4 regions of the Bradyrhizobium sp. USDA 4472 genome follow, and region 1 is predicted to be linked to each of the others. Evidence: predicted binding sites of a transcription regulator. Region 1 holds the regulator's gene; each other region holds the start of a gene.

Region 1 (7,834 bases):
CCTGCATATCGGCCACGCCAAGTCGATCGCCCTCAATTTCGGCATCGCCCAGGAATTTCCAGGCCGCTGTCATCTGCGCTTCGACGACACCAATCCGGTCAAGGAAGAGCAGGAATATATCGATTCCATCCAGGCCGACGTGCACTGGCTGGGCTACGACTGGGGCAAGAACCTGTTCTATGCCTCTGATTATTTCGACCGCCTGTACGAATGGGCGGAGCAGCTGATCCGCGACGGGCTCGCCTATGTCGACGATCAGTCCCAGGAAGAGATCCGGCTGTCGCGCGGCACGCTGACCGAACCCGGCAAGAACTCGCCGTTTCGCGACCGCAGCGTGGAGGAGAACCTCGACCTGTTCCGTCGCATGAAGGCGGGCGAATTCCCGAACGGCGCGCGCGTGCTCCGGGCCAAGATCGACATGTCCGCCGGCAACATCAACCTGCGCGACCCCGTGCTCTACCGCATCCTGCATGCGCACCATCCGCGCACCGGCACCAAATGGCACATCTATCCGAGCTACGACTACGCGCACGGCCAGTCGGATGCGATCGAGGGCATCACGCACTCGATCTGCACCCTGGAGTTCGAGGACCACCGGCCGCTCTATGACTGGTTCATTGAGAGATTGCCGGTGCCGTCGAGGCCGCATCAGTACGAAATGGCGCGGCTCAATCTGACCTACACGCTGCTGTCGAAGCGGGTGCTGACCCAGCTTGTCCGCGACGGCCACGTCGCGGGCTGGGACGATCCGCGGATGCCGACCATCGCGGGCATGCGCCGCCGCGGCGTGCCGCCGGCGGCGTTGCGTGAATTCGTCAAGCGCATCGGTGTGGCCAAGGCCAACAGCGTGGTCGACGTCGGCATGCTGGAATTCTGCATCCGCGAGGAGCTGAACCGCACCGCGCAGCGCCGCATGGGCGTGCTGCGGCCGCTGAAGGTCGTCATCGAGAACTATCCGGAAGGGCAGAGCGAGGAACTCGAGGCGATCAACCACCCGGACGATCCCAGCGCCGGCACGCGCAAGATCACGTTCGGCCGCGAGCTCTATATCGAGCAGGACGATTTCATGGAGAACCCGCCGAAGAAGTTCTTCCGCTTGTCGCCGGGCAACGAGGTGCGGCTGCGCTATGCCTATTTCGTCAAGTGCACCGGCGTGATCAAGAACGACAGGGGCGAGGTGGTGGAGCTGCGCTGCACCTACGATCCCGCGACCAAGGGCGGCAACGCGCCTGACGGCCGCAAGGTCAAGGCGACCATGCACTGGCTGCCGGCCGCAACGTCTGTCCCTGCGGAGATCCGCATCTACAACCAGCTCTTCGCCAACCCGAGCCCGGATGCCTCGAACTTCGCTGCTGACCTCAACCCGCAATCGCTGGAGATCCTCTCCGACGCCCGGATCGAGGCATCGGTCGCGGAAAGCAATTCGATCGAACCGATGCAGTTCGAGCGCCAGGGCTATTTCGTGCGCGACAAGGACTCCACGCCCGGCAAGCCGGTGTTCTCACGCACCATTGGCTTGCGCGATACGTTCGCCAAGGAAGTCGCCAAGGGCTGAGGCAAATGGCTGAGGCAAAGGGCTGAGGGACGCAAGATGTGCAGTGCAGCCGACGCCGCCGTTTCCGCCATCATCGCGAAATGGTGCGCCGGCTTCGCGACCCTCGATGCGGTTGCGCTGTCGTCGCTTTATTCAAAGAACGCATTCTTCTTCGGCTCCAACCCGAAGCTCTATCGGGGCAGGAATGGCGTGGCCGATTACTTCAACGGCCTGCCGCGCTGGCGCAGGCCGAGCGCGGCGTTCTCCGAGGTGCAGGCGGCGCAGGCAGGGCCCGATACGATCAACATGGGCGCGACCATCACGTTCGACCTGGCGGGCGAACGGCCTGACCTCGTCGTCAAGATCAGCTGGGTCATCATTCGCGAAGACGGCGACTGGAAGATCGTCAATCACCACGCCTCGGCGAAGGCGCCGTTGATCTGACAGGCGCGCCGCGCACGGCATCGTCATTCCGGCGCTGGAAACGAATGCGCGGGCGCCGGGTTGAGGTGGATCCACAGGAGCATCCCACCATGCAGAACATCGCTGAGCATATGGAAGTCATCGGCGCCGACGGTGTCCATATCGGCACGGTCGACAAGGTCGAAGGCAATCGCATCAAGCTGACCAAAAAGGACAGCGGCGAGGGCAGCCACAAGGGCCACCACCATTTCATCGACAAGGGCCTGGTTGCCGATGTCGAGGGCAACAAGGTTCGGCTGTCCGCCAAGGCCGATGTCGCCGTGACGATGGAAGAGGAAAAGTAGGGCGGAAGCCTCTTCGTTCCCGATTTGTGCCGCTATCCGTGCCGCCGCACGTTCCGGTAGCTTCCGTGCAGTAGCGTAGCGCAGGGTTGCTGAGGGATGGCGGAGCCGGGCCGGCCACAACGTGCCTCGCAAGGTATGGCCGGGACCTGGCCCGGCAGCGGCCGAACAGCGTCGGCCGGCGGCTTTGTGCCGGCAGGCTTCGGCGTCTGGTCGTCGATCGCCGGAAAGCTGGGTGATTGGGCGAAGGCCGAGGCCGGCGCTGGACGACTGTTCCCATGGGTCCCCATCGCCTTCGGCTGCGGCATCGCGCTGTACTTCGCCGCCGACCATGAGCCGGTGCTCTGGGTGACGGTCGCGACGGCGGGCGCGTCGACGCTTGGCGCGGTTCTGTTGCGGCGGAGCCGGTGGTTTGCACCCGCGATCATGATCGCGGCGGTTGCGGCCGGTCTTGCTGCGGCGACGTGGAGGACAGCAAGCATCGCCCACGCCGTGCTCGCAAAGCCGCTTTATTCCGTGTCGCTGTCGGGCTTCGTCGAGACCCGCGACATTCGCGAACGCACCGACCGGTTCGTGCTGCGCGTCACCGCGATGGAGGCGCAGCGCGGCGACGTCAAGCTCGAGCGCGTCCGCCTCTCCGTGCGCAAGGGGACGGCGCCCGATGTCGGCAGCTTCGTGCAGTTGAACGCCCGGTTGATGCCGCCGCTGTCGCCGTTGCGGCCGGGCAGCTACGATTTCTCGCGCGACATGTTCTTCCAGGGCATCGGCGCGTCCGGTTTCGCGATGGGGGCGATCACGACGGTGACGCCGCCGGTGTCAGGCGGATTGCAGTTGCGCTATGCTGCGCTCATGCAGGGCCTGCGCGATGCGATCGACGCGCGGATCCGCGCCGTGCTCGACGGCGACAACCGCGCAATCGCGACCGCGCTTTTGACCGGCCGCCGCGATGCGATCACCACGCCCGTCAACGATGCGATGTTCGTCTCGGGGCTTGGCCACGTGCTGTCGATCTCCGGCTATCACATGGCGGTCGTCGCTGGAGTCGTCTTCTTCGCGGTCCGCGCGCTGTTGGCGCTGATCCCCGGGCTGGCGGCCGGATTCGCAATCAAGAAATGGTCGGCGGCCGCGGCGCTGGTGGCCTCCGCATTCTATCTGCTGCTCTCGGGCGCGGAGGTCGCAACCCAGCGATCGTTCTTCATGACCGCGGTGGTGCTGATTGCCGTGATCGTCGACCGTCGCGCGATCACGTTCCGCACGCTGGCGGTGGCGGCGCTGATCGTGCTCGCGGTTGCGCCGGAAGCGCTGGTGCATCCGAGCTTCCAAATGTCGTTTGCGGCGACGCTCGGGCTGGTGGCAATGGTGCAGATCGGGATGCCGAACCTGCTTGCCTCGCCCGATCATTCGACGACGGCGCGGATTGCGCTGTGGGGCGGCCGCGAGATCGCGATGCTGTTCATGGCTTCCATGATCGCGGGGCTTGCGACCACGCCCTATGCCGCCTTCCATTTTCACCGCGTCACGCCCTACGGCGTGCTCGCCAATCTCGGTGCGATGCCCGTCGTCTCGGCGCTGGTGATGCCGGCCGGGCTGTTGGGACTGCTCGCGGCTCCATTCGGGCTGGACGGCGTGTTCTGGTGGCTGATGGGGATCGGCATCGACTGGATGATTGTGGTCACCCGCTGGGTGGCGGCATTGCCAGGGGCTATCGGCCATGTCGGCGCCTTCGGCACCGCGCCGCTGGTGACGGCGAGCCTGGGGCTTGTCCTGATGGGGCTGTTGCGCACGCCGCTGCGCTGGTCGGGTGCGATCGTGCTTGCGGTCGCAACGATCTGGGCCTTGTCGGTGCGGCAACCCGACATTCTCATTGCCGCCGACGGCCAGAACGTCGCGGTGCGCGGCAAGGATGGGCAGCTGCATCTGATCAGGACGAAGAAGGACAATTTCCTTCTCAAGGAGTGGCTCGCGGCGGACGCCGACCCGCGCGATGCCGCCAGCGCTTCGCTCGGCGACGGCGTGTCGTGCGACGATGCCGGCTGCGTGACGCCGCTTGCCGACGGCCGCATGATTGCGCTGGCGCTGCGCATCGACGCGCTGGCCGACGATTGCAGCCGCGCAGCGCTGGTGGTGACGGCGAGGCCTGCGCCGCCCGATTGCGCTGCAATGGTGATCGATCGGCCGCGTCTGGCGAGCCAGGGCGCGCTTGCGCTGACACAGCGCGGTGACGGTTTTGCGGTTCAGCCGGTGAGAGCGAGGGGCGCAAACCGCTCCTGGTCGCCGGTGGCGCCCGGCGATGCAGATTTCGGCCAAACCCTCAAGCCACGGTCGGCAGCTCCGCGGACCAAAGACGCAACGCCGTCGGAGGCCGACCTTCAGGCCGAGGACTAGAATCGACGCTTCAGCCGATCGGCAGGCGTGGCGGCGTCGTGCGACTGTCGGCGGCCACTTGCGGCTTGTGCTCGCGCTCGCCGAGCGGCTGGGTCACGGGCAGTTGCAGCACGGTTGCGCGCTGGCCTTCGACGAGCTGCGTCACCAGCACGTATTTGCCATCGGGGAATTCGATCGCGTCGTGATGGCGATCGGGAATGTGCGGATCAACCTTGCCGAACTTGCCTACGCGGGAATTGATGGTGCGGGTCCAGATCCACCTGTTGTCGTAGCGGACGTTGTCGGCGAAGGCGAGCTCCGTTCCCGGAAGCAGGCAGACCGCGACCGACATGTCGGCTTCAGAGGCGAAGCCGCGCGTCGAGGTGCCGCGGAACGTTGTCGTGACGATCGTCTCGCCGACTTCTGCGGGACGCGTCGCGACGGCATGCAAGCTATAGTCACACATCGGGTGCTCCTCATCGGGGATAGCAACCCGCGCCTCTGTCCTGGAGGCGCCGGCCTCTATCAGAGTTGAAGCCTGCAAGGCTCTGCTTGGTTGTAGGCAAATCTGCGGCTCCGATCCGCGAGCCGCAATCACATTATCTTTCCCGAACGGCTGGGAACAAAGCTTGCCTCCGTGCATTTGGGAGGCTTCGCGCTCAGCGTCCGGCCGGCGCGGACCAGCCGGAATATTGCCAGCCGGGCTGCGCCTGTTGCTCGATGGCGTTGCGGGCATCGCGGATCTGCGCGCTCGTCGCCTGCGGCACCTTGCCGAGGCGATGCTGCGCATGCGCAGCAAAGGCGTGCGATCCGGACGCTGCGATCAGCGTCATCGTGACGGTGCTCAGGATGATCTTGCTCATCATTCTCTCCTCAGTCTCCCTGGAGGCCCATCGAAGCGAGTGTGCTTCGTTGCGGCATGCCGGGGATGTAGGGCTGGAGAGGTGGCGGGATAATCTGTGCAGAACCAGAAAGTCTATCCAGCCGGAGCGGACAATCGTCCGCTCCAATCGTTGATCGCAGTCACCGATCGCGCGAGAACGTGGCGCTCAGTACTTGCGATAGAGACCGATCAGCTTGCCCTGGATCTTGACCCGGTTGGGGGGCAGGATGCGGACCTCATAGGCGGCATTCGCTGGCTCGAGCGCGATCGAGGCGCCGCGGCGACGGAAGCGCTTCAAGGTGGCTTCCTCGTCGTCGATCAGGGCGACGACGATGTCGCCAGTGTCGCAGCTCTCGTTGCGCTGGATGAGGGCCATGTCGCCGTCGAGGATGCCGGCGTCCACCATGGAATCGCCGCGCACTTCGAGCGCATAGTGCTCGCCCGCGCCGAGCATGTCGGGCGGAACGCTGATAGTGTGGCTGCGGGTCTGCAAGGCTTCGATCGGCGTACCGGCCGCGATCCGGCCCATGACGGGCACCGCGACGGGACGCTCGCCCTCATCCGCCGGCGGGCTCGACGTCATGCGCACCTTGCCGAGGTTGCCCTCGATGACGCTCGGGGTGAAGCCGCGGCGATTGCCGGCGGCGGCCTGGAGCTCGGGCAGCTTGATCACCTCGATCGCGCGGGCGCGGTTGGGCAGACGGCGGATGAAGCCGCGCTCCTCGAGCGCAGTGATCAGGCGGTGGATGCCCGATTTCGAGCGCAGATCGAGCGCGTCCTTCATCTCGTCGAAGGAGGGTGGTACGCCGCTTTCCTTCAGCCGCTCGCTGATGAACCGCAGGAGCTCGTATTGTTTGCGCGTTAACATCTCGACCAAAATCCCCCTGGTGATGTCGTTCAATTCCGAGACGCTGAATTCAGCCATAAGCCGCTACATGCTCGAAACAAATCATGAACGGACACTATATGTTCGATACATGTTCCGCAACTGCTTAATTTGCCGTGAACGCGACGAAGTTCGCGGAACGCACGCGAACGAAGCGGTCAGACGGGCAGCCGCAGCACCTCGCAAGCGGTGCCTGCTTCGGCCTTCGGCGCGAACGGTGCGCGCACGAGAAGTGCCTGTGCCGCAGCCAGATTCGAAAGCAACGAGGAGTCCTGATGATCGACGGGAACGGCGACCAGCGTGCCGTCGTCACGCTCTGCCAGCCGCGCGCGCAGATAATCTTCGCGCTGATCGTTGGCGCCGACATCGCGGCCGAGCACGGCGCGCTCGCGGCGATGATGAACCACCGAACGCCCCGACAGCGCGCGAATCAGCGGGACCAGAAACAGGAAAGCGCAAACGTAGGATGATACGGGATTGCCGGGCAGGCCGATCACGCGCATCGATCCGAGTTGCCCGTTCATCATGGGCTTGCCCGGTCGCATCGCGATCTTCCAGAACGCCATCGAGATACCTTCGTCCCTCAGTGCCTGTTGCACCAGATCGTGGTCGCCCACCGAGGCACCGCCGGTCGTGATCAGGATGTCGGCGCCGCTCTCGCGCGCGCGACGGATGCCCGATGTGGTGGCGGCAAACGTATCGGCCGCGACCCCGAGATCGATCGTGTCGGCACCTTCGCTGCGAGCCAGAGCATGAAGGGCATAGCCATTGGAATAGACGATCTGGCCGTGGCCGGGCGTCGAGCCCGGCATCACCAGCTCATCGCCGGTGGCGAGAATTGCGACCGTCGGCCGGCGGCGGACCGCGAGTTGCGGATGGTTCATCCCGGCGGCGAGTGCGAGGTCGCGCTCCGTGAGCCGCGTGCCGCTGCGCAGGAGCACGTCGCCCTCGCGGAAGTCGATGCCGGCCGGGCGGATGTGTCGTCCGGTGATGGCGGCTTCCTTGATCGTGATGCACTCGCCGTCGGCGACGGTGTCCTCCTGGATCACCACGGCATCCGCGTTATCGGGAACGACGCCACCGGTGAAGATCCGCACGGCTTCGCCGGCGCCGACCCTTCCAGCAAACGGCCGGCCGGCTGCGACTTCGCCGATCACCGTGAGCCGTGTGTCGACCTCGGCCGCATCGGCCGCACGCACGGCATAGCCATCCATCGCCGACATCGCCTCAGGCGGCTGCGTCCGCCGCGCCGCGACATCGCGCGCAAGCACGCGATGAAAGGCCCGATCGAGCGCGACTGTTTCCTCAGCCAGCGGCTCCGCTCCCGCGAGCACGGCAGCAAGCGCATCGGATACCGGCATGAGGGCCACGGTGAAAACTCCAGCTACGCCCATTCGGGCAAA
Region 2 (7,834 bases), 4.0 Mb from region 1:
CGCTCACCGGCGGGCTCGGCCTGCCGCCGGGGCTGTTCGGCCAGTAAGATGGGCGCGGTTGCCGGTCCTGAAATCGAGCGGCTGGTCCAGCTTCTCGCACGGCTGCCGGGTTTGGGCCCGCGCTCCGCGCGGCGCGCGGCGCTGCATCTGATCAAGAAGCGCGAAGCGCTGATGATGCCGCTGTCGTCAGCCTTGCAGGTCGCGCTCGACAAGGTCCAGGTCTGCAAGACCTGCGGCAACATCGACACGCAGAATCCCTGTACCGTCTGCACTGACCCCAAGCGTGATCCGGCGATCATCGTCGTGGTTGCCGACGTCGCCGATCTCTGGGCGCTGGAGCGGGCCAATGCGACCCAAGGACGCTACCACGTGCTGGGCGCGACGCTGTCGCCGCTCGACGGCGTCGGTCCGCAGGACCTCACCATCGATGCGCTGGTCGCGCGTGCCCATGCCGCCGAGGTTCACGAGGTCATTCTGGCGCTGAATGCCACAGTCGACGGCCAGACCACGGCGCACTACATCACCGATCTGCTTCAGGACGCCAACGTCAAAGTGACCCGGCTCGCCCATGGTGTGCCCGTCGGGGGCGAGCTTGATTATCTCGATGAGGGTACGCTATCGGCCGCCATGCGGCAGCGGACCCTGTTCTAGCCATCCAGACTTACGGAACGGACGACATGACGAAACTTTTCGCCACACGCCTGGCTTTGCTCGCGACGATGCTGCTGGTCGTCACACCGGCCGTCTCTGCGCAGCAGGACGATGAGGCGACGCCGGCTTCAAAGCCCGGCAGGCCGATCAGCACCGGCGAGGTGCTCTCGGGCGAGCTGAACGCCATGAAGATTCGCGACGTCAAGAACGCCGGCAAGCGGGTTGCGATGTACCAGATCACCTCCGAGCCGCGCCGCCTGCCGGCGCCGAGCGGGCTGTGCGATCTCGAGACGGGGCCGGAGACGTTCCAGCTCGTCACCTCCAGCGACGCGCAGGCCTCGCAGCTGAAATCGTTCGTCGGCAAGGAGATCTCGGTCAAGGTCGATGAAATCGCCTGCGCCAGCGATCCCGGCCAGATGAGCGAGGCCGTCGTGACGAAGTGGAGCCTGGTGAAGAAGTAGGGAGCGCGACAGCTCTCGCCGTCGTCATGGCGAGGAGCTCTTGCGACGAAGCAATCCAGAGTATTTCCGCGGAAAGTTTCTGGATTGCTTCGCTGCGCGCGCAATGACGACGGCGAGAAGGCGGGCCTACACCCTTACCGGCCCCAGCGTCTCGAAATGCCCGCGCTTCTGCAAGTACGTCAGCAGCACCAGGCTCGGGATCGCCACCAGCACGCAGATCAGGAAGAACAGCGGCCAGCCGGTGGTGTCAGCCACGAAGCCGGCGCCCGACGACAGATAGGTCCGCCCCACCGCCGCGAGCGCGGTGAGCAGCGCATATTGCGTCGCCGTGTGCAGCGGGTTCTGGCACAGCGCCGAAAGATAGGCGACGAAGATCACCGTGCCGATGGCGCTGGTGAAATTCTCCGCGCAGATCGCGAGCGCCAGCGCCCATTGATTGGTGCCGACCACGGCAAGCCAGGAGAAGGTCAGGTTGGCCAGCGCCTGCACCACACCGCCGATCCAGAGCGAGGTCGCCAGCGAGTAACGCCGCGCGACAAAGCCGCCGGCAAAGCCGCCGATCAGGGTTGCAGCGAGGCCGACGCCTTTCACGATTGCCGCATAGTCATTGCGGGTGAAGCCGAGGTCGATCACGAACGGCGCGGTCATGGTGCCGGAGAACGCGTCGGTGAACTTGAACAGCACGACGAAGGCAAGCGCGGCGAGCGCGTCCTTGCGCGACAGGAATTCGGAGAAGGCACCGATCGCCGCGTGCAGCACGCGCGTGAACGCGGTCTCTTCGTGCGTTGCGGCTTCCGCCTGCACTGATTTTTCGGGCTCGGTCGCGGCGAGAGCCGTGATGGTCCCGATCAGCACCATCGCCGCCATCACCACATAGCCCCACATCCACGCCGATGCGCGGGGAATGCCGGTCCCTTCGAAGCCGGACACGATGAACAGCGCGCCGGCGGTCGAGACCAGCATGCCGATGCGATAGGCGGCGACATAGGCCGCCATGCCGGCCGCCTGTTCGCTTTCAGGCAGGCTCTCGACGCGGAAGGCGTCGACCACGATGTCCTGCGTCGACGACGTCGTCGCCACCAGCAGCGCGCCAAGCGCGACGAAGAATGGCGAGCTTGCAGGATCGGTCATCGCCAGCAGCAGAATCGCCACGATCAACAATATCTGCGAGAACAGCAACCAACCGCGCCGCCGCCCGAAGGCTTGCGTGAACAGCGGCACATGCAGCGCATCCACCAGCGGCGCCCACAGGAACTTCAGCGTGTAGGGCGTGCCGACCAGCGCAAACAGCCCGATGGTCTTGAGATCGACGCCAGCCTCGCGCATCCACACCAGCAGCGTCGAGCCCGACAGCGCCAGCGGCAGCCCCGACGAAAAGCCGAGGAACAGCACGATCAGCACCCGCGGTTGCAGGTACACGGCGAGGCTGTCGCGCCATGAAGTCGCAGGGGCATCGGTGCCGGCGGGGGACGTCGCGTCGGGTGCGGTCATGGGGAGGTGTTAGCAGATTCTGGGGGCGCGAGGGACTGTCGTTGCCACCGGCCACAAACGAGGTGTCGTCGCCTTCTCCGCTGTCATCTTCCGCGAAGGCGGACGATCCAGTAATCACCAGCGTTTCGGTTCAATCACGGCTGCCGCAGCGTACTGGATACCCCGCCTTGGCGGGGTATGACAGTGTGCCCTGAGGTCACTCCCCCGCCTGGAGCTTCCGCGGAAACAGCTCACCAGCGCCCGTCGCCAACAGCCGCGGGCCCTCCGCCGGCGCATCGCTCTTGCTGAAATCGAGTTCCTCGATCCGTCCCGCCCGCTTTTCGATCTTGTCGGCGGAGATCAGGATCTGGCGGACGTCCTCGTTGGCGTCGGCAAAATGCTTCTGCAGCTTCAGCACGCGGTCGCGCAGGCGACCGAGATCGTCGCCGAGCTTGATCACCTCGGTCTGGATCTGGTCGGCGGCATCGCGCATCCGCGCGTCCTTCATGATCTGCTGCATCACCTGGATCGCAAGCATCAGCAGCGAGGGCGAGACCAGCACGACCTTGGCGCGATAGGCCTTCTGGATCACGTCGTCGAAGCCGTCATGGATCTCGGCGTAGACCGATTCCGACGGCACGAACATCAGCGCCATCTCCTGGGTCTCGCCGGGGACGAGGTATTTTTCGGCGATGTCGCTGACATGTTTCATCACGTCGCCGCGCAGCCGCTGCGTGGCAGTGCGTCGCTCCTCGTCGGTGCGGGCGTCGTGCAGCGCGGTCATCGCTTCCAGCGGGAATTTCGCGTCGATGCAGAGCGGGCGCTGGTCGGGCAGGAAGACGACGCAGTCGGGCCGTTTTCCCGTCGAGAGCGTGAACTGGAACTCGTAAGCGCCCTTCGGCAGGCCGTCCTGGACGATCGCCTCCATCCGCGCCTGGCCGAAGGCGCCGCGCGACTGCTTGTTGGCGAGCACGTCGCGCAAGGTCGTCACCTGCGTGGTCAGGTCGGTGAGGTTCTTGTGCGCGCTGTCGATGATGCCGAGCCGCTCGTGCAGCGCGCGCAGGCTCTCCATGGTGTTGCGGGTCGAGTGTTCCATCGACTGGCCGACGCGATGGGTCACCGAATCCAGCCGCTCGTTGACGGCCCGCGCCATCTCGGCCTGGCGTCCAGCCAGCGCCTCCGTCATGGCGTCGACCCGGCCGGAGGCCTCAGCTTGGGCGTGCAGCACCTGGGCGAGCCGCTCCTCGAGCTCGTCGGCCCGGATCGCCCCCGCCATCGCCAGTTCCGCGCCGCGACGCCCGGATCTGGCGACCACGACGGCAATCACCACCAGCAGGATGAGGACGAGGGTGCCGAAGCCGATCAGCGCATCGAACCCGCGCACCGGCCAGTCGCCCAGCATGAAAATGATCTCGTTCATGCCTGTCCTTCTAGCCGATTCGCGACGGGCCACGAACGAATAGCGAACATTTACGTTGATCGATCCCTCATTTTTTATGGTTAACCAAAGGTGAAGTTTATGGTTAGCGGAGGGTTAACGCGTTCCCGGCCGCATTGACCCGATGTCGCGCGCGGCTTAAATCGCCCGGCATGGCCCTCAGAGAAATCATCATCCTGCCCGACAAGCAGCTGCGTCTGGTCTCCAAGCCGATCGAGAAGGTCACGGCGGAGATCCGCAAGCTTGCCGACGACATGTTCGAGACGATGTATGACGCGCCCGGCATTGGCTTGGCGGCGATCCAGATCGCGCAACCGCTGCGGCTGATCACGATGGATCTCGCCAAGCCCAACCAGGACGGGGAGACCAAGCCGGAGCCGCGCGTCTTCATCAATCCGGAGATCATCGCCTCGTCTGAAGACCTGTCGGTCTACGAGGAAGGTTGCCTGTCGATTCCCGAATATTACGAGGAGGTCGAACGTCCCGCGAAAGTGCGTGTGCGCTTCACGGACCTCGACGGCAAGCTGCACGAGGAGGACGCCGAAGGCCTCTACGCCACCTGCATCCAGCACGAAATCGACCATCTCAATGGCGTGTTGTTCGTCGACTATCTCTCGAAGCTCAAGCGCGACCGCGTGATGAAGAAGTTCGAGAAAGCCGCCAAGCGCGCGGAGTAGAGTTTTTGGTGCTGCGCCACACTCCCCTGGGCTCCCTCCCCCCTTGTGGGGGAGGGCGGGGGAGAGGGGTAGCCGAGGAAATGGTCTAACGGGGAAGAAGAACCAGTCCGCACTCTCGTCGTGAGAGCGCGTCGTGTGGCACCCCCCTCCCTAGCCTTCCCCCACTGGGGAGGGAACGTACAGAGTCCCTGTCATGCCCCTTCGCCTGATTTTCATGGGCACGCCCGATTTCTCCGTGCCGACGCTGCTCGAACTGGTCGCGCATGGCCACGAGATCGTGGCCGTCTATACGCGCGCGCCGAAGCCGGGCGGCCGGCGCGGGCTGCAATTGCAGCCGACGCCCGTTGAAGAGGCCGCGCGAAAACTCGGTGTGCCGGTGCTGACACCGAGGACGTTGAAGACCCAGGAAGCGCTGGACGAATTCAGCGCCTTTGACGCCGACGCCGCCGTCGTCGTCGCCTATGGCATGATCCTGCCGCAGGCGATCCTCGATGCGCCGAAGCTCGGCTGTTACAACCTTCACGCCTCGCTGCTGCCGCGCTGGCGCGGCGCCGCGCCGATCAACCGCGCGATCATGGCCGGCGATGCCGAGAGCGGCGTGATGGTGATGAAGATGGATGTCGGCCTCGATACCGGCGATGTCGCCATGGCCGAGCGTCTCGCGATTTCAGACAACATGACTGCGCTGGATCTGCATGATCGCCTTTCCCGGCTGGGCGCCGATCTGATGGTGCGCGCCATGGCCGCCCTCGACCGCGGCGGCCTCCAGCTGAAAAAGCAGAGCGAAGAGGGCGTCACTTACGCCGCCAAGATCGACAAGGCCGAGGCCCGGATCGACTGGACAAAGCCTGCGCACGCCGTGCTGCGCCACATCCACGGTCTGTCGCCGTTTCCCGGTGCCTGGGCGGAGCTTGCCGGCGTCAGCGAGAATGCGCGAATCAAAATCCTGCGTTGTGAGCTTGCCAAGGGCTCCGGCGCGCCGGGCGAGGTGCTCGACGCCAAACTCACGATCGCCTGCGGCGAGGGCGCGATCCGCATCCTCGAGCTGCAGCGCGAGGGCAAAGGCCGGATGCAAGCGGCGGACTTTTTACGCGGCGTGAAGGTCGAGCCGCCGATGCGGCTCTGCTGATGCCCCGCTACAAGCTCACCCTCGAATATGACGGCGCGCCGTTCTTCGGCTGGCAGGTGCAGGACACGCTGCCGTCGGTGCAGGGCGCGCTGGAAGCCGCGGTGAAGGCGATGACCGGCGCGGATGTGCGGGTGCATGGCGCCGGCCGCACCGATGCGGGCGTGCACGCGCGTGGCCAGGTTGCGCATGTCGATATCGACAAGCAGTTTCCGCAGGGCCGTTTTCGCGATGGCCTCAATGCGCATCTGCGCCCGCATCCGGTGGCGGTGCTCGAAGCCGAGATCGTCCCTGACACGTTCGAGGCGCGCTTCTCGGCCGTGAAGCGTCACTATCGCTATCGCATCATCAACACCCGCGCCAATCTCGCGCTCGATGCCGGCCACGCCTGGCGCGTGCCGCGCCGGCTCGACTCTGAAGCGATGCATGCGGCCGCCCAACGCCTGCTCGGCAAGCACGATTTCACGACGTTTCGCGACACCGAGTGCCAGGCCAAATCGCCGGAGAAGACGCTCGACCAGCTCGACGTGCTGCGCGACGACCGCGAGATCATCATCGTCACCTCGGCGCGCTCGTTCCTGCACAGCCAGGTGCGCTCGATGGTGGGATCGCTGGTCTGGGTCGGCGAGGGCCGCTGGAGCGCCGACGATCTCTCCGCAGCGCTCGCGGCGCGCAACCGCTCTGCCTGCGGCATCGTCGCTCCGCCCGAGGGGCTGTATCTGATGAAGGTGGATTATTAGAGCGTGATGACGCCCCGGCGTCATGGCGGCCGGGCAGGCGGGACAAGCCCGGACATGACGGCGGAGGGTTTGGCGATAGTGGTCTCTTACCCAAAATACCGCGTCAAAATCCCGCGATAGACCTTGGTCAGGTTCTCCAGGTCCGTCACCGGCACGCGCTCGTTGACCTGGTGCATGGTCTGGCCGACCAGGCCGAACTCGATCACCGGGCAATAGCTCGAGATGAAGCGCGCATCGGAGGTGCCGCCTGATGTCGACAGCTCCGGTTTGCGGCCCGTCACCTCTTCGATCGCGGACACGGCGAGATCGGTGAACGGCCCCGGCTTGGTCACGAACACGTTGGAGTTCGATGGCTCCCAGACGATGCGAGCCTTGATGCGGTTGCCGCAGGCTTTGGCGAGACGCGACTCGACCAGCTCGCGCAAGGATGCCTGCGTATGGTTGTCGTTGTAACGGATGTTGAATCTGGCGCGGGCCTCGCCGGGGATGACGTTGAAGGCCTTGTTGCCGACGTCGACCGAGACGAATTCGAGATTGGAGGCCTGGAATTGCGCGCTGCCATTGTCGAGCGGCTCGTCGCTGATTGCCACGATCAGGCGCGAGATGTCCGGGACCGGATTGGCCGCGCGGTGCGGATAGGCGACGTGGCCCTGCACGCCGTCGACATAAAGCGTGCCGGATTGCGAACCGCGGCGGCCGACCTTGATGGTATCGCCCAGCGTCTCGACATTGGAGGGCTCGCCGAGCACGCAATGGTCGAACGTCTCGCCGCGCTCGGCAGCCCATTTCAGCAGCTTGATCGTGCCGTTGATGGAAACGTCTTCCTCGTCGCCGGTGATCAGGAACGAGATCGAACCCTTGCCGTCCGGGCGTGGCTTGCCGCCGTTCGCGGCGAGATGCTCCAGTACGGCGGCGACCGAGCAGGCGATGCCGCCCTTCATGTCGACCGCGCCGCGGCCGTGCAGAAAACCGTCCTTCACCTCGCCGGAGAATGCGCCGACGCTCCAGGCGCTCTCGTCGCCGGGCGGCACCACGTCGGTATGGCCCGCAAAGGTGATGTGCGGCCCTTCAGCACCGATCCGCGCATAGAGATTGTCGATATCGGCGGTCCCGTCCTCGCTGAAGGTCACGCGGTGACAGGTGAAGCCTGCAGCGTTCAGCACCCTTTCAAGCACGCCGAGTGCGCCGGCGTCTTGAGGGGTTACCGAGGGGCAGCGGATGAGGTCGCGGGCAATGGAGAGGGCATCGGTCATGTGCCGCCTTAATCCCGC
Region 3 (7,834 bases), 6.0 Mb from region 1:
AATTTGCAAATGAAAAGGGCCCGTGCATCGCGCGGGCCCTTTTTGTTGTGGTCCGTGTCGTGGCTCAGAACACGTGCGAGAACAGGAAATAGAGCACGCCCGAGATCAGCATCGCGGCGGGCAGGGTCAGGACCCAGGCCATCGCGATGTTGCGGATCGTCGCCCATTGCAGGCCCGATCCATTGGCGGCCATGGTGCCGGCGATGCCTGATGACAGCACATGCGTGGTCGAGACCGGCAGGCCATAGACATCGGCGGCCGCGATGGTGGCGGCCGCGGTGATCTCCGCGCAGGCTCCCTGCGCGTAGGTCAGGTGGGTCTTGCCGATCTTCTCGCCGACCGTGACCACGATGCGCTTCCAGCCGACCATGGTGCCAAGGCCAAGCGCGATGGCGACCACGATCTTCACCCAACCGGGAATGAACTTCGTGGCGCTGTCGAGTGAGCCCTTATAGGCGTTGAGCACGGTGACGTCGGCAGCACTGAGTTCGGCTTCCTTGTCCTTCATCAGGAAGCGCAGCGCTTCCGAAACGAGGTACATGTCGTTGCGGGTGTTGCCGACGAGCTCGGCGGGCACCTTGGCGAGCGAGCCATAGGTCGCCACCTGCCTGGAGATGTCGCGGACGAGCACGGCGAGCGACGGGAATGTACCGGCGTTCACCTCGTGCTGCGCGACATAGTTGGTCACGGCGCGGCGCGGATTGCCGATCACGCTGTAGCCGGCGGCCTTGGCTTCGATGATCTTGCTGGCAGCCTCCGAGTTCTGGCTGAATGCCACGATCTGGCTCTCCGGCAGCGCGCGGTTGAGCGCGTAGGCTGTCGGCACGGTGCCGATCAGGATCAGCATGATCAGGCCCATTCCCTTCTGACCGTCGTTGGAGCCGTGGAAGAAGCTCACCAGCGTGCAGGTGAGGATCAGGATGCCACGGATCCACCACGGCGGCGGCTGGTCGCCCTTCGGCTCGCCGAACAGGGTGGGCGTGACGCGCAGCAGAACGGTACGCAGGATCAGGAGCAGGCCGGCGGCAAGCGCGAAGCCGAACAGCGGCGACAGCAGCAGCGCCTTGCCGATGTTGGTGGCCTGGCTCCAGTCGACGCCGGTGGTGCCGTTGCGGCCATGCAGGACGGCGTTCATGATGCCGACGCCCATGATCGAGCCGATCAGCGTGTGCGAGCTCGAGGCCGGCAGGCCGAAATACCAGGTGCCGACGTTCCAGATGATGGCGGCGATCAACAACGCGAACACCATCGCGAAGCCGGCGCTGGAGCCGACCTGGAGGATCAGCTCGACCGGGAGCAGCGAGACGATGCCGAACGCGACCGCGCCGGAGGACAGCAGCACGCCGAACAGGTTGAACATGCCGGACCACACCACGGCGACGTGGGCGGGTAGCGAGCGGGTGTAGATCACGGTCGCGACCGCGTTGGCGGTGTCGTGGAAGCCGTTCACGAACTCGAAGCCGAGTGCGATCAGGAGCGCGACGAAGAGCAGGAGGAAGGGAGCGAAGGTCTTGACCTGCGCGCCTGATGCATCGACGTCGACCCAGATGCTGTAGGCGACGAAGAGAAGTGCGGCGGCGATCACGCCCATGTAGATCACGCCGGTGAGCGGGTGGAATCCGCGGTTGAGGTCTGGCCCCTTACTCAAGGCCGGCTCGATGGAGCCGGGCAAAGCAACGTCACTCATTGGAAATTCTCCTGTCCCAAGGCCCCGATTTTGCGCGTGGCATGTGACAGGCGGTTGAAATGGCGGCAGGCAGTTGAAATGATGGAGCTTATCCGCGCTCTGTCGCTGAGCGCCGGCAGCGTCTCAGGCGGCGTGGGCCGACTTCTTCTGCACGCCGGCCGCGATCGTCAGGTCTTCGACAAAACGCTGATATTCCTGCACCTTCGCCTGCGGATCAGGGAGCCGCAGCAGGTAGGACGGATGCACCGTCACCAGAGCCTTGCGTCCGTCGGGGAGGTCTATGAGCCGGCCGCGGGTCTTGCCGATGGGTGTGATCTTGCCGAACACGCTCTGCGCGGCGGTGGCGCCCATCGCGACCACGAGATCGGGCTGGATGACTGAGACTTCCCGCTCATACCATTGTCGGCATGCCCGGATCTCGGACGTGTTCGGCTTCTGGTGCAGGCGGATTTTTCCGCGCGGCACGAATTTGAAGTGTTTGACCGCGTTGGTGACATAGACCTTCCTGCGGTCGACGCCGGCCTCCTCCAGCGCGCGATCGAGCATCTGTCCGGCCGGCCCGACGAAGGGATGGCCGGAAAGGTCTTCCTTGTCGCCGGGCTGCTCGCCGACCAGCATGATGGTGGCGCTCTTGGGGCCTTCGCCGAACACGGTCTGTGTCGCGTCCTTGTAGAGCGGGCAGGCGCGGCAATGGCCGGCCTCCTCGCGAAGTGCATCGAGAACATTGGCGGCGTGTTTGCGGCTCATCGGGGCCTCCGGCCGCTTCTGGGGCTTGTGCGGATCCGTTGCGGCGTTGGCGATCATGGCGCCGGTCATGCGTTCGGCGTCCTCGATCAGGGGTTTAATGATCGAAGCCTCGGGCAGGTTCCTCCAGTATTTCTTCGGCATCTCCGCCTGCATCGCCTTCACCTTCAACCGCGCCGGATTGAAGATGCTGGCGTAGTAACGCCGCCAGGTTTCCTCCAGCCGGTCTTCGCCCCGTGCTTCGTTCTTGCTCGCGCCCGGCGTGAACGAGAGCGCGTGGCCATCCCAATGCGCGCAGAGATCGGGCGTCAAAATCGACCACGGCATGTCGGCAAAGCGGCGCGCGAAAAACGGCGCGGCGAGCTCGACGATATGATGCTCCGGCTCGAACCATGCGACGTAATGGGCGGCACGCTCGCGTCCGACTTCGCGAAAACGAACGAAGGCGTGCATCTTGTGCTCGTCGCGATGAACAGCTCTCGCCATGGCCGTGACCAGCGCGACGTCGGTATCCATCGCGACTTCGATGAGGTCGTGATTGTCCTTCAATCGCCAGAGCAGGCGATAGAGGATCGCAAAACGCTCGCCGTCGCGGTGCAGGATTGCCGCTTTCGCCAGCTCGATGAATTTCGCTGATACGCTGAAAGTGCCGTCATTCACCTCGAGAATCGGAGAGGGCGCGGGCGGCGCGAACAGCTCAGCTTCGCCACCCCGCACGGCCCAGGTGATATCGGCGGGCGCCACGTGATGAAGCACGAGCGTGCGAGCAGCTTTGCGCCAGCCGCCGAAATCGGTCTCGGTGTCGAGGATAATGAACTGCATCAGAAGCCAAACCCCAATTGCGTTGCTTTCGGCTTGAACCGTTCGATCAACCGCGCCTCGTCCAGGCGTTGCGAGGAGGGCCGGTGATCGCTGAGGACGATGAACGGCAGCGCCTTGTGCTTGGGCACGTGCAGCCGCGCGAGATCGGACAGGCGGATCGTGGTGGTGCGCCGCGTCGCGATGATGCGCTCGACCGCCCTGGTGCCGAAACCCGGCACGCGCAGCAGCTGCTCGCGGCTGGCGCTGTTGACGTCGAGCGGAAAGCGGTCGCGATGCCGTAGCGCCCAGGCGAGCTTTGGATCGATGTCGAGCGGCAGCATCGCGGTGTCGTCGACGATCTCACCGACGTCGAAACCGTAGAATCGCATCAGCCAGTCGGCCTGGTAGAGCCGGTGCTCACGCAGCAGCGGCGGCTGGACCAGAGGCAATGCGCGGCTCGCATCGGGGATCGGGCTGAAGGCGGAGTAATAGACGCGCCTGAGCCTGTAGGATCCATAGAGATTGGCGCTGGTGTGGAGGATGGTGTGATCGTTCGCGCCGTCGGCGCCGACGATCATCTGCGTGCTTTGGCCGGCCGGTGCGAAGCGCTGCGGTCTTGTCCTTGTCTTCGCGCGGCGATTTTCCTCGGCTTCGTCGAGCTGCAGCCGCAATCGGCCCATGGTGCGGCGGATCGCACGCACGTCCTTCTCCGGCGCGAATTGCTGCAGGCTTGTCGCCTCGGGCATTTCGATGTTGATGGAGAGACGGTCGGCATATTTGCCGGCTTCCGCGATCAGCGCATCGTCGGCTTCCGGAATGGTCTTGAGATGGATGTAGCCGCGGAAGTGATGGTCCTCGCGCAGTTTTCGCGCGACACTGACCACTTGCTCCATGGTGTAGTCGGGGCTGCGGATGATGCCGGAGGAGAGAAACAGGCCCTCGATGTAATTGCGCCGGTAGAAATCGAGCGTCAGCTTGACCACTTCATCGATGGTGAAGCGGGCGCGCGGCACGTTGGAGGAAGCGCGGTTGACGCAATAGAGGCAATCGTAATTGCAGGCATTGGTCAGCAGCACCTTGAGCAGGGAGATGCAGCGTCCATCCGGCGCGTAGGAATGGCAGATGCCCATGCCGGGCGCGGTCGAGCCCATGCCCTTGCCGTCGCTGGAATCCCGCTTCTCGGTGCCGCTGGAGGCGCAGGAGGCGTCGTACTTGGCGGCGTCCGCGAGAATTTCCAGCTTGCGTTGTACGTCCATTCCGGAATCCCTTTGATTTGGCTCATGAATTCGATCGAACGCAATTCGATTTGACTCTTCGGCTGCCGTTAGCTTTATATTAGAACATACCATGAACAAATAAGCCAGCCGTTGGTTTCTCTTTTGAGAGCCACCGGCAATCACCTCTGAGGAGCGGCGAGCATGAACGCACGCATGAGCGCGCTTGCGACCTTGCGCAGCCAGATCGAGCGGATCGAGACGGCGGAGGTCGTGCATCATCACGATCGTGTCGCGCTCGGTCACAGCGAGGTCGATCGCGCGCTGAAAGGCGGCCTCGCGCGCGCGGCGGTCCATGAGGTGTTTTGCGAAGGGCGTCAGGGTGCGGCCGCGACCGGTTTTGTCACCGCGCTGGCGGGTCGCGTCACGGCGCAGCGGCCGCTGCTGTGGGTGCGGCAGGATTTTTCGGAACTCGAAACCGGCGCGCTGTCGATGAGCGGGCTCGCCGAGCTCGGGCTCGATCCACGCCGCGTGGTTATGGTGCGCGCGGCCGATGTGGAGAGCGCGCTGCGGACCTCGGCCGATGCGCTCGCCTGCGATGCGCTCGGCGCCGTCGTGCTCGAGCTCTGGGGCGAGACGAGGCAGTTCGATCTCGTCGCGAGCCGCAAGCTGACGCTCGCCGCGCAATCATCCGGCGTTACCGGTTTGTTGCTGCGGATGGCAGCACAACCGTTGCCCTCGACAGCGGAGACGCGATGGATGCTGCGCGCGGCGCATTCGCCGCCGGGATCGGCTTCAATGCCTGCGGCGCCTTGGGACGTCTGGGGGGCGCCGCGCTTCGATGTCGAGCTGTTGCGCAATCGTCATGGCCCGTGTGGCCGGTGGATCATGGAATGGAAGTGTGATGAGTGCCAGTTCAGTGAACCGTCGGCGTATTCTCAGCCTGTGGCTGCCGCGCCTGCCCATCGACCGGATCCAGCGGTTTTTCAGCAGCGCCGGGCTGGGTAAAAATAATAATGGTCCGAGCATCGTTGTCATCAAGGACAACAATGCGCTGGTGATCCACGCACTGGATGAAACCGCCGAGCGCTTCGGGTTGCATATTGGTCAGCCGCTGGCGAATGCCCGGGCGATGTGCCCGGATTTGAAAGTGTTCGACGCCGATGTCGTGGCCGATGCGAAAACGCTCAGCGACATCGCCGATTGGTGCGATCGCTTCACGCCGCTGGTGGCGCTCGATCCGCCGCACGGGTTGTTCCTCGACATCACCGGCTGCGCGCATCTGTTCGGCGGCGAGGCTGCGCTGTTGCAGACGCTGGTCCGGGCGCTCGGCCGACAAGGCTTTGCCGTCAGCGCGGCGATCGCCGGCACCTCGGTCTGCGCGCGCACACTGACGCGGCAGGGCTCCGGGATCATCGTTGCCGACGGTGGGGAAGCGGCGGCAATCGACCGGTTTCCGGTGTCCGCGCTCGGTGCGGAGGAGACGATCACCACCGGCCTACGCCGCGCCGGGCTGAAGACCATCGGCGATGTCGCCTCGCGCAACGCCTCCGAGATCACGGCGCGGTTCGGCGCGCGGTTCTCCACGCTGCTCGCGCATGCGCTGGGGCAGGGCGATGCGCCCATTAGTCCGCGCAAGCCGGTGCCTGACTACATCGTCGAAAAGCGTTTTGCCGAGCCGATCGCGACCGACACCATGATCGCGATGACGCTGTCGCGGCTGGCCGATACGTTGATCGCGTCCATGGAGAAACAGGGCAAGGGCGCGCGGCGGCTGGAGGCCGCGTTCTTCCGCACCGACGGTGTGGTGCGTGCGATCATGGTCGAGACCGGACGTCCCGTGACGCGAAGCAAAGTCGTCGATCGTCTGTTCCGCGAACGGCTCGATGCGCTCGCCGATCCGCTCGATCCCGGTTTCGGCTTCGACATGGTGCGGCTGTCGGCGAGCCGCACCGAGATCGTGGTGCAGGAGCAGCGCGATCTCGATGCCCATGTCCACGACAATGACGAACTCGCCGCGCTGATCGACCGCATCGCCGCACGCATCGGCGGAAAGCGCGTCGTCGTGCACCTGCCGCAGGATACCCATATTCCTGAGCGGGCGGTGCTGGCTGCCCCCGCCCAGCATCATCTCGCGGCTGCCATGCAGGCCAAATGGCCAGATCGTGCCGAGGGCGAGCCGCCGCTGCGGCCCCTGCGGCTGTTCGACAAGCCGGAGCCGGTCACCGTACCGTTCGCGACCGTACCCGATGGCCCGCCGCATCAATTCACTTGGCGCCGGGCAAAACATGCGGTGGTACGGGTAGAGGGACCCGAACGCATCGCGATGGAATGGTGGCGCCAGGACGGCAAGCAGCTGACGCGGGATTATTTCCGTATCGAGGATGCCGAGGGCCTGCGCTTGTGGATTTTCCGCGATGGTCTTTACGAAGGGGAGGTGTTCGACGCCGACGGCAAGCCTGGTCCCCCCAACTGGTATGTGCACGGTCTCTTCGCATGAACGCGCCTGCTTATGCCGAGATCGGCATCACCACCAACTTCTCCTTCCTGCGCGGCGGCTCGGATCCGCGCGCCTATGTGCATCAGGCCGCCAAGCTCGGCCTTCCCGTGATCGGCATCGCCGATCACAATACGCTCGCCGGCGTGGTGCGCGCCTGGAAGGAGCTCGACAATGACAAGGTGCTGCATAAGCCCAAATTGTTGGTCGGTGCGCGCATCGTCTTCATCGACGGCACGCCCGACATTTTCGTCTATCCGCGCGACCGCGCCGCCTATGGCCGGCTCTGCCAGCTTCTCACCAGAGGCAAACGCGGCGACGACATCACGCGGATCGAGAAGGGCGAGTGCCGTCTCTCCTTCGCCGATCTGCTGGAGTTTTCGGAAGGTCAGCTCCTGATCCTGACGCTGCCGCATCGCTTCGAGCCGGCACAAGCGTTGGATATTCTTGCAAGGTTGAAAGCAAGCCGCGCCGAGGGTGTATGGCTGGCGGCGAGCCTGATTTATCGCGGCGACGACCGGCGCCGTCTGGCGCGGCTGGACGATCTCGCCGAAAAGGCAAAAGTGCCGCTGCTTGCGACCAACGAGGTGCTCTATCACGATCCCGGCCGTCGTCCGCTTCAGGATGTGCTCACCTGTATCAGGGAAAAGACCACGATCGAGGCGGCCGGACGAAGGCTGCAAGCCAATGCCGAGCGTTTTCTGAAGACGCCCCGCGAGATGGCGCGGCTGTTCCGCGATGCCCCCGACGCGATCGCGGAGACCATGCGCTTTGCGGACAGGATCGACTTCACGCTCGACCAGCTCAAATACCAATATCCTGATGAGCCGGTGCCGCCGGGCAAGACCGCGCAGGGACATCTGGAGGACCTGACCTGGGCCGGCGTCGACA
Region 4 (7,834 bases), 3.5 Mb from region 1:
GTGGAACCGCGACCTCGAAGGTCGAGCCCTTGCCGGGTTCGCTCTCCAGGGTGATGCGGCCGCCCATGCGCTTGACGATGCGCTCGCTGATGGCAAGGCCCAACCCGGTGCCGCCATAGGTGCGGGAGACGCGGTCGTCGGCCTGTTCGAACTCGCGGAAGATACGCGACTGCGCTTCCGGCGCGATCCCGATGCCGGTGTCGCGGACCAGGAGGCTGATCTCGTTCGGCCGGATGCCTGGCTCGACGATCAGTGCGACGCCGCCTGATGCGGTGAACTTGATCGCATTGCCGGCGAGGTTGAGCAGCACCTGGCGCAGCCGTGCGGCATCGCCGGTGACCTCGAGCGGCAGTCGCTCGTCGACGTAAGCCGCGATCTCGAGGTTCTTCGCCTGCGCGCGCGGCGCCAGCAATTCGGTGACCTCTTCGATCAGGGTCGAAAGCGCAAACGGGCGCTGCTCGAGATCGAGCTTGCCGGCTTCGATCTTGGAATAGTCGAGCAGCTCCTCGATCAGCGCCATCAGCGCTTCGCCTGATGTCTTCACGGCGCGGGCGTAAGTCGCCTGCTCCGGCGTCAGATTGGTGTCGAGCAAGAGGCCGCCCATGCCGATGATGCCGTTGAGAGGTGTGCGGATCTCGTGCGAGGCCATTGCGAGGAAGCGCGATTTGGCACGGTTGGCGGCGTCGGCCTGGTCGCGGGCGTCGGCCAGCGCGCGTTCGGTCTCGGTGCGATCGGTGACGTCGCGGCCGACGCTCTGCAATTCGGCGGGCTGGCCGGCATCGAGACGCACAAAGCCTTCGCGCCAGGCGATCCAGCGGGCGCCGAGCGGGGTCGAGATCCTCTGGTCATGGATGCGCGTGCCGTTGCTCTCGCGCGCGCTGTCGCCCTGCTCCAGCACGTCGAAGTCGAACCGCGTGCCCACCAGCGCGCTGCGCGCCTGTCCGGTCAGCGCGCAATAGGCGTCGTTGGCGAAGGTGATGCGGCCCTGATCGTCGCGCAGCACGATGAGATCGCCCTGCTGCTCGAACAGGCTGCGCGCGCGTTCTTCGGCTTCCTTCAGCTCCCAATTTCGGTCGATCAGTGCCTCGTTATGGGCCGCGAGCTTGCGCATGCGCTTGTTGACGAAGCGCAGCCGCATGCTGAGCGTGGCAAGGCCAAGGCAGGCCAGTGCGAACAGGAAGCTCGCACCGATCGCGAAAGTATTGGGATCGTAGCCGGAATTCTCCGAGCGGCTGCCGGTGACGAAGCCGTAGGCACCGCCGAACGTCGCCGAGAAGATCATGAAGGAGCGGATCGCGAAGGCGATGCGCGGATGCTGTCGCCTGAAGCGGCGCATGTGCACCTTGATCCGGAACGTCCGACCCATCGCCACCGACCCTTGTCCGAAACCCGCCACCGCCATGCGCGACGATGTCTTGACCACCTTGCGAACAGCTTGAGGCTTTGGGGTCGCCTCGAAACAGGGTTGACGAGGTGTTAACGTCTCTTAGAGCGAAGCGGCCTGGAGATGGTGGTGGCCGCCGCGGGCCCCGACGATCAAGGCTGCGGCTTCCCTCTGCGAGAACGTCTTCGAGCGCACATAGATGCGGTAATCGGCCGGGCCTTCGCTGCCGAGATAGATCGTCGGGCGGTTGCCGCCGCCTTGCCCTGCTATGGCGACCAGCTGCGTGGACGGATTGCCCTGGCAGGCGCCGGGCTCATCGCTTTCGCCATCGTCGACGACGGCAAAGTCGGCCGCGTCGGCGTCGTCGGTGATCTGCACCCGCACCGTCGCCTGCGCGGGATCGTCGGTGAAGGCGATCTGGACGCCGGCGGTCCAGAACAAGGAGGTGAACTCGACGGAGGTATCGCCGACGGCGACGCAAGGGTGCGAGATCGATCCGATCTCGTTGCGGGCGAATACCGCAGCCGCCAACAGGGGAACCACCGAGGCCAGGATCTTGAAACGCAACATGACACGCTACTCGCCGGGCCCTTACAGGAACGTTTGGGCCTCGTGGTTTGCAGATCGTAAAGGAAACTCGTTACCGCCGGGTTGACGCGCGGGATGATCACGCCGGCTGGCGCACATCCTCCGCGAGTGCGCGGTAGGACAGCGCCTCGGCCAGATGCAGCCGGCCGATCTTGTCAGCGTTGTCGAGATCGGCGAGCGTGCGCGCCACCCGCAGCACGCGGTGATAGCCGCGCGCCGACAGCCGCATGGTATCGGCAGCATCGCGCAGCAGCTTTTGACCCTGGGCGTCCGGTTTGGCGATGTCTTCGAGCACCGCGGCCGGTGCCTCGGCATTGGTGCGCACCTTGGGCAGGCCGGCTTCGGCATAGCGTGCGCGCTGGATGTCGCGCGCCGCCGCCACGCGCGCCGCGACCTCGGCGGAGCCTTCCGCCGGCGGCGGCAGGATCAGATCGGCGGCGGTGACGGCCGGGACCTCGATGCGCAGATCGATCCGATCCATCAGCGGGCCGGAGATGCGGGCCTGGTAATCGCCGGTGCAGCGATCGACGCGGCCGCGCTTGCAGGCATAGCCCGGCTCGAACGCATTGCCGCAGCGGCAGGGATTCATCGCCGCGACCAGCATGAAGCGGGCAGGGTAGGTGACGCGGTGATTGGCGCGCGAGACCGAGACTTCGCCGTTCTCCAGCGGCTGGCGCAGCGAATCCAGTACGCGCGGATCGAACTCGGGCAGCTCATCGAGGAACAGCACGCCCTGATGCGCCAGCGAGATCTCGCCGGGCCTTGCGCGCGCGCCGCCGCCGGTCAGCGCCGCCATGCTGGCGGAATGATGCGGCGAGCGGAACGGCCGCCGCGACGTCAGGGCGCCGCCTTCGATCTCGCCGGCGACGGAGGCGATCATCGAGACCTCGAGCAACTCGCCCGGCGACAGCGGCGGCAGGATCGAGGGCAGCCGCGCCGCGAGCATCGATTTGCCGGCACCGGGCGCGCCGATCATCAGCAAATGATGCCCGCCGGCAGCTGCGATCTCCAGCGCCCGCTTGGCGCTCTCCTGGCCCTTGATGTCGCGCAGATCGAGCGGCGAGGTTGCCGCTTCATGCACTTTCGGCACCGGCCGCGACAGCACCTGGGTGCCCTTGAAATGGTTGGCGATCTGGATCAGCGAATGTGCGGCGACGATCTGGATGTCAGGGCTCGCCCACGCGGCCTCCGATCCGCAGGCCGCGGGACAAATCAAGCCCTCCTCGCGCACATTGGCCCCGATCGCAGCGGGCAGAACACCGGCCACAGGCGCGATCGACCCGTCGAGGCCGAGCTCGCCAAGCACGGTGAAACCGGTCAGCGCATCCGGCGGGATCGCGCCGATCGCCGCCATCAGGCCCAGTGCAATCGGCAGGTCGTAATGGCTGCCTTCCTTCGGGACGTCGGCAGGCGCGAGATTGACGGTGATCCGTCGCGCCGGCAGCGCCAGCCCCGAGGCGATCAGCGCCGAGCGAACCCGCTCGCGCGCCTCCGACACCGCCTTGTCCGGAAGACCGACAATGGCGAACGCGGGCAGGCCGGGCGCGACCTGCACCTGCACGTCGACCGCGCGGGCCTCGATCCCTTCAAAGGCGACTGTCGAAACCCGCTGGACCATACGCTGCCCCCTCGCACAGCTTGGGGTAGCAGAGCCCGACGATCCTGGCAAGAACAATACGGGAACGGCGGGCGGCGCCGATCCCTAACCGGTCGTAAACAGGCTCCAGACACTACGCCTCGAATGCGAGCGGCTCTCCTCAGCACATTCCAACGAATGTCCGCTACTCCTGAGCCTGCGGGATGGGCCGTGATCCAACGGGTGAACAATTCAAATGCTTGCAAATCGCCGGAGAAGCGAACGACGGGTGTGCACCAGGCTTGCCAAGATCCATTTTGGCGCCGGCTCGCTGCCACGGGACTGCACGATCACTGACATCTCGGACGGAGGTGTGAAGGTCGTGGCGGAATTCATCGAGGTGCCGCCGCAATTCACCATCATCTTCGCGCCGGATTATTCCCGTCAGTGCCGCCTGCGCTGGCGCATCGGTTGCGAATTCGGTGCGGAATTTACCGACTGAGCCCAACAGGGGCGCGTCCTTAACCGGACTTTAGGGTTAATCGGCAAAGCATCTCTGATCAGTCCGCCGCGGTGATCAGAGTATGTCCAAGCGTTCGTCCCTTGCCTCTTTCCCCGGCGAGATTCCTGCTGCCCGCGCTCGCGGTGCTCGCCCTCGGTGGCTGCCAGACCACAGGCCTGGAGGACGTGACCGGCGCGCTCGGCGGCCGGTCCGAGCCTGTCGCCACGGCCGACGCCAAGCCCGATATGAACGCCCTGCGCGAGCGCTATCGTGCCAATCCCGGCGATCCCAACGTTGCGCTCGACTACGGCAAGGCGCTGCGCGAGACCGGCCAGCGGGCCCAGGCGGCGGCGGTCATGGAGCAGGCCGTCCTTCTCCATCCCAGCAACAAGGCGCTGCTCGCCGGCTACGGCCGCGCGCTCGCCGACAACGGCAATTTCCAGCAGGCGTTTGACGTGCTGGGCCGCGCGCATACGCCCGAAGATCCCGACTGGCATATCCTGTCGGCTCAGGGCGCCGTGCTTGATCAGCTCGGCCGCAACGAGGAAGCGCAGCAATATTACGCAAGCGCGCTGAAGATCGTGCCGGACGAACCGTCGGTGCTGTCCAATCTCGGCCTGTCCTACATGCTCCAGAACAACCTGCCGCGCGCCGAGGAAACCATGCGCCGCGCCTATCAGCGCGATCCGGCCAATCCCCGCGTGCGGGCCAATCTCGCGCTGGTGCTGGGGCTGGAGGGCAAGCAGACGGAGGCCGAGACCATCGTGAAGGCCGATCTGCCGCCGGACCAGGCCGCGGCAAAGGTCACGGCGCTGCGTGAGTTGCTGTCGAAGAAGCAGCAGCAGCACGCGGAGAAATGATCTCCGCCGCTTTTGTTCGCTCGAAAACGCTCCCGTGCTTTACGACGCCTTGCGATGCGGCGCTGATGCGCGTCCGCTCTTGCCCTTCAGCTTCTTCAGGAGCGGTCCGAGCAGCGAACGCTTCGGCTTCTTCACCTCGCCGCGCCCGGCGAGCCGGTTGGCCATGGTCTGGAACAGCTCGGTGGTGCGGTGGCTCTTGGAGACCTCCGCGATCATCTGGCCGTTATTCGCAGCGGTCGAGAACAGCTTCGAATCGAACGGGATCACCGCGAGCGGCTGCCCCTCCATCGTCTTGGCGAAGGATTTGACGTCGATCTCGGCCCGCTTGTGCATGCCGACCTGGTTGATGCAATAGAGCGGGGGCCGGTCGTTCGGCCGCGCCGCCTTGAGCACGGTCAGCATGTTCTTGGTGTTGCGCAGGTTTGCGAGGTCAGGCTCGGCCACGATGACGATGTCGTCGGCGTTGACCAGGGCGCGCTTGGTCCAGGCCGACCATTGGTGCGGCACGTCGAGCACGATGCATGGCGTCGTCATGCGCAAGGTGTCGAAGATCGCGTCGAACGCTTCGGCGCCGAAATCATAGACGCGGTCAAGGGTGGCGGGTGCGGCAAGGAGGCTGAGGCGCTCGGTGCATTTGGCGAGCAGACGCTCGATCAGCGCCGTATCCGGCCGGTCCTGCGACAGCACCGCGTTGGCGATGCCCTGCGCCGGATCCTGGTTGTAGTCGAGACCGGCGGTACCGAAGGCGAGGTCGAGATCGATCACGACGGAATCGAGCGCCAGATCGCGCGCGATGGTCCAGGCCACATTGTGCGCGACCGTCGACGCGCCGACGCCACCCTTGGCGCCGACCACCGCGATGATGCGGCCGGTGATGATGGCCTCGGAAGCCGAGAACAGGCTGCAGATCGAGCGCACCACGTCGATGGTCTGGACCGGGCCGATCACGTAGTCGTTGACGCCGCGACGCACCAGCTCGCGATAGGGCGCGGTGTCGTTGGGATTGCCGATCACGACCACGCGCGTGCCGGGATCGCAGACGCCGGCGAGGTCGTCGAGGCCTTCGAGAATGTCACGCGTGCCGTCGGATTCGATCACGATGACGTTCGGTGTCGGCATCGTGTCATAGACGTCGATGGCTGCGGCCAGACCGCCGCTCCTGGCGGTGAGATGCGCCTTGGCGAGACGGCGGTCCTGCCCGGCCGCGGTGATCGCGGCGAGCGTCTGCTCGGTCTCGCAAAAGGCCTGCACCGAGATGCGGGGAACCGGCGCAATGTGTTCGTCGGGGCGCTGCGGATCGTCCGCCTCGTCGTCGTGAATCCCAGTCATTTGCCTGTATCGCTGAGTTTGGCCTTGTCGGCCTCGGGATAGGTGGTCGCGGTCGCGTTGCCCTTGCGGTAGCGGTCGAAGGCGATGTCGCGCCGCGCGGTGTAAGCGGGCGTCTCCGCGCGCGGCTGCTCGAGGTCGGCGGGGTTGTCGATCATCGCGGCGAGATTGCGCTGGGTGGCGCAGCCGAGATTGAAGTAGGGCCTGTTCTCGTTGTAGCCGGGATCGACGATGGACGGTCCCATGTCCTCGGGCCACAGCCCGCAGGGGCCGGCGACCGCAGTGATCTTGGAATAGCTCAGCCGGATGGTCGGCAACAGGCCGGGATCTTCGGGGCGATAGGGATGCTGGACGATGGCGCGCGACGGCACGCCGCCACTGCCGAGCACGGCACGGATCTCGTGATAAGTCGCTGCTGCTGCGCGCGAATTCGCGGTGTCGATGGGCACGTCGACGACGACGGAGCCGGTGCCTTCGCGCACCCAGTCGCGGGCGATGCCCATCACGTCCGCGGCTTGCGGGGCCGAAAGACCGCCTCTCGCCTTGCCGACGAAGATCACGATCGAGCGCGTGCCTTCCTGCACCGCGATCGGGTGGCGCATGCGGTAATCGGTCGGCACCGTCTGCGTGGTGACGACGTCGCCGGTGGTGTTGCAGGCTCCCAGCATGACGGAAAGCCCGGTCAGCGCGAGCGCGATGCGCGGCTTGCGAAATCGATCTTCTGTCGTCTTCGTCATCGCCTGGTCCCCTCCTACCGCTATCCCGGTCCCCAAACCGTTCGTTCGTGTCAGTCGATGATGAAGCCGAAATCGCCGCTGATGCCGTCGATCGGATCGACGCGGCGCGCGATGCCGTAGAGGCGGTTCATGCGGCCGAGCAGCGCCGACTGCGCATCCGAAGAGGGTGCGAACCCGTCGTCGGGCCGCGACAATTCCTTCTGGGCGACCGCGCGCACCACATAGGGGGTCACGATCACCATCAGCTCGGTCTCGTTGTTGACGAAGTCCTGGCTGCGGAACAGCGCGCCGAGGATCGGGATCTGGTCGACGCCGGGCAGGCCGTTGACGGCCTGCTTGGTCTGCTGCTGGATCAGGCCGGCCATTGCCATCGAACCACCGGAGGGAATTTCCAGCGTGGTCTCGGCGCGGCGGGTCTGGACCGAGGGAATGGTGATCGAGTTGGTCGAATTCGCGGACAGCGCCTGCGACACCGTGATCGCGTTCTGGCTCGACAGCTCCGAAACCTCGGTCATCACGCGCAGGCTGATGCGGCCCTCGCTGAGCACCACCGGCGTGAAGTTCAGGGAGATGCCGAACTTCTTGTAGGTGATCTGGGTGGTGCAGACATGCGTGGCCGGATCGCAGGCGTAGCCGCCGGGGATCGGGAATTCGCCACCGGCGATGAAAGTCGCTGACTCACCCGAGATCGCGGTCAGGCTCGGCTCGGCCAGCGTCCGCATCACGCCCGCGCTCTCCATCGCGCGCATCGTGGCGTTGACCGTGGCGACGCCCTTGGCAAGCCCTGTGACGCCGAGGCCGTTGCTGCCGACCAGCGGTCCGCCGCTGGCAGTGAACGGGTTGGAATTGTTGAAGTTCACC

The links. Region 1 encodes LexA, which represses DNA repair genes until DNA is damaged. Its sites were predicted from a motif close to TGTTCNNNNTGTGTTCNG; they were not measured.
Region 2: a site for LexA is predicted at 4,034-4,051, ahead of ACVWZ4_RS09270 (DNA recombination protein RmuC). Genes of this name have one in related genera too.
Region 3: a site for LexA is predicted at 4,569-4,586, ahead of ACVWZ4_RS00245 (ImuA family protein). Genes of this name have one in related genera too.
Region 4: a site for LexA is predicted at 3,640-3,657, ahead of ACVWZ4_RS11680 (YifB family Mg chelatase-like AAA ATPase). Genes of this name have one in related genera too.

The regions. Positions count from the first base shown of each region.
Region 1 is NZ_JBSSAM010000001.1:6,064,403-6,072,236, forward strand. Features, by position in the region: gene ACVWZ4_RS28495 (glutamine--tRNA ligase/YqeY domain fusion protein) at 1-1,555, shown strand, start outside; gene ACVWZ4_RS28500 (nuclear transport factor 2 family protein) at 1,592-1,978, shown strand; gene ACVWZ4_RS28505 (DUF2171 domain-containing protein) at 2,068-2,301, shown strand; gene ACVWZ4_RS28510 (ComEC/Rec2 family competence protein) at 2,398-4,683, shown strand; gene ACVWZ4_RS28515 (hypothetical protein) at 4,694-5,128, opposite strand; gene ACVWZ4_RS28520 (hypothetical protein) at 5,322-5,525, opposite strand; gene lexA (transcriptional repressor LexA) at 5,712-6,413, opposite strand; gene ACVWZ4_RS28530 (molybdopterin molybdotransferase MoeA) at 6,590-7,801, opposite strand.
Region 2 is NZ_JBSSAM010000001.1:2,040,063-2,047,896, reverse strand. Features, by position in the region: gene ACVWZ4_RS09290 (YbaB/EbfC family nucleoid-associated protein) at 1-47, shown strand, start outside; gene recR (recombination mediator RecR) at 49-651, shown strand; gene ACVWZ4_RS09280 (hypothetical protein) at 678-1,112, shown strand; gene ACVWZ4_RS09275 (AmpG family muropeptide MFS transporter) at 1,239-2,603, opposite strand; gene ACVWZ4_RS09270 (DNA recombination protein RmuC) at 2,800-4,002, opposite strand; gene def (peptide deformylase) at 4,173-4,697, shown strand; gene fmt (methionyl-tRNA formyltransferase) at 4,891-5,826, shown strand; gene truA (tRNA pseudouridine(38-40) synthase TruA) at 5,826-6,563, shown strand; gene dapE (succinyl-diaminopimelate desuccinylase) at 6,650-7,816, opposite strand; gene dapD (2,3,4,5-tetrahydropyridine-2,6-dicarboxylate N-succinyltransferase) at 7,825-7,834, opposite strand, start outside.
Region 3 is NZ_JBSSAM010000001.1:40,439-48,272, reverse strand. Features, by position in the region: gene ACVWZ4_RS00260 (inorganic phosphate transporter) at 65-1,687, opposite strand; gene ACVWZ4_RS00255 (UdgX family uracil-DNA binding protein) at 1,811-3,253, opposite strand; gene ACVWZ4_RS00250 (putative DNA modification/repair radical SAM protein) at 3,253-4,488, opposite strand; gene ACVWZ4_RS00245 (ImuA family protein) at 4,651-5,454, shown strand; gene ACVWZ4_RS00240 (Y-family DNA polymerase) at 5,351-6,946, shown strand; gene ACVWZ4_RS00235 (error-prone DNA polymerase) at 6,943-7,834, shown strand, end outside.
Region 4 is NZ_JBSSAM010000001.1:2,555,816-2,563,649, reverse strand. Features, by position in the region: gene ACVWZ4_RS11690 (ATP-binding protein) at 1-1,366, opposite strand, end outside; gene ACVWZ4_RS11685 (hypothetical protein) at 1,487-1,954, opposite strand; gene ACVWZ4_RS11680 (YifB family Mg chelatase-like AAA ATPase) at 2,052-3,590, opposite strand; gene ACVWZ4_RS11675 (PilZ domain-containing protein) at 3,805-4,050, shown strand; partial or broken gene ACVWZ4_RS11670 (tetratricopeptide repeat protein) at 4,133-4,910, shown strand; gene ACVWZ4_RS11665 (AAA family ATPase) at 4,950-6,239, opposite strand; gene ACVWZ4_RS11660 (CpaD family pilus assembly protein) at 6,236-6,973, opposite strand; gene ACVWZ4_RS11655 (type II and III secretion system protein family protein) at 7,024-7,834, opposite strand, start outside.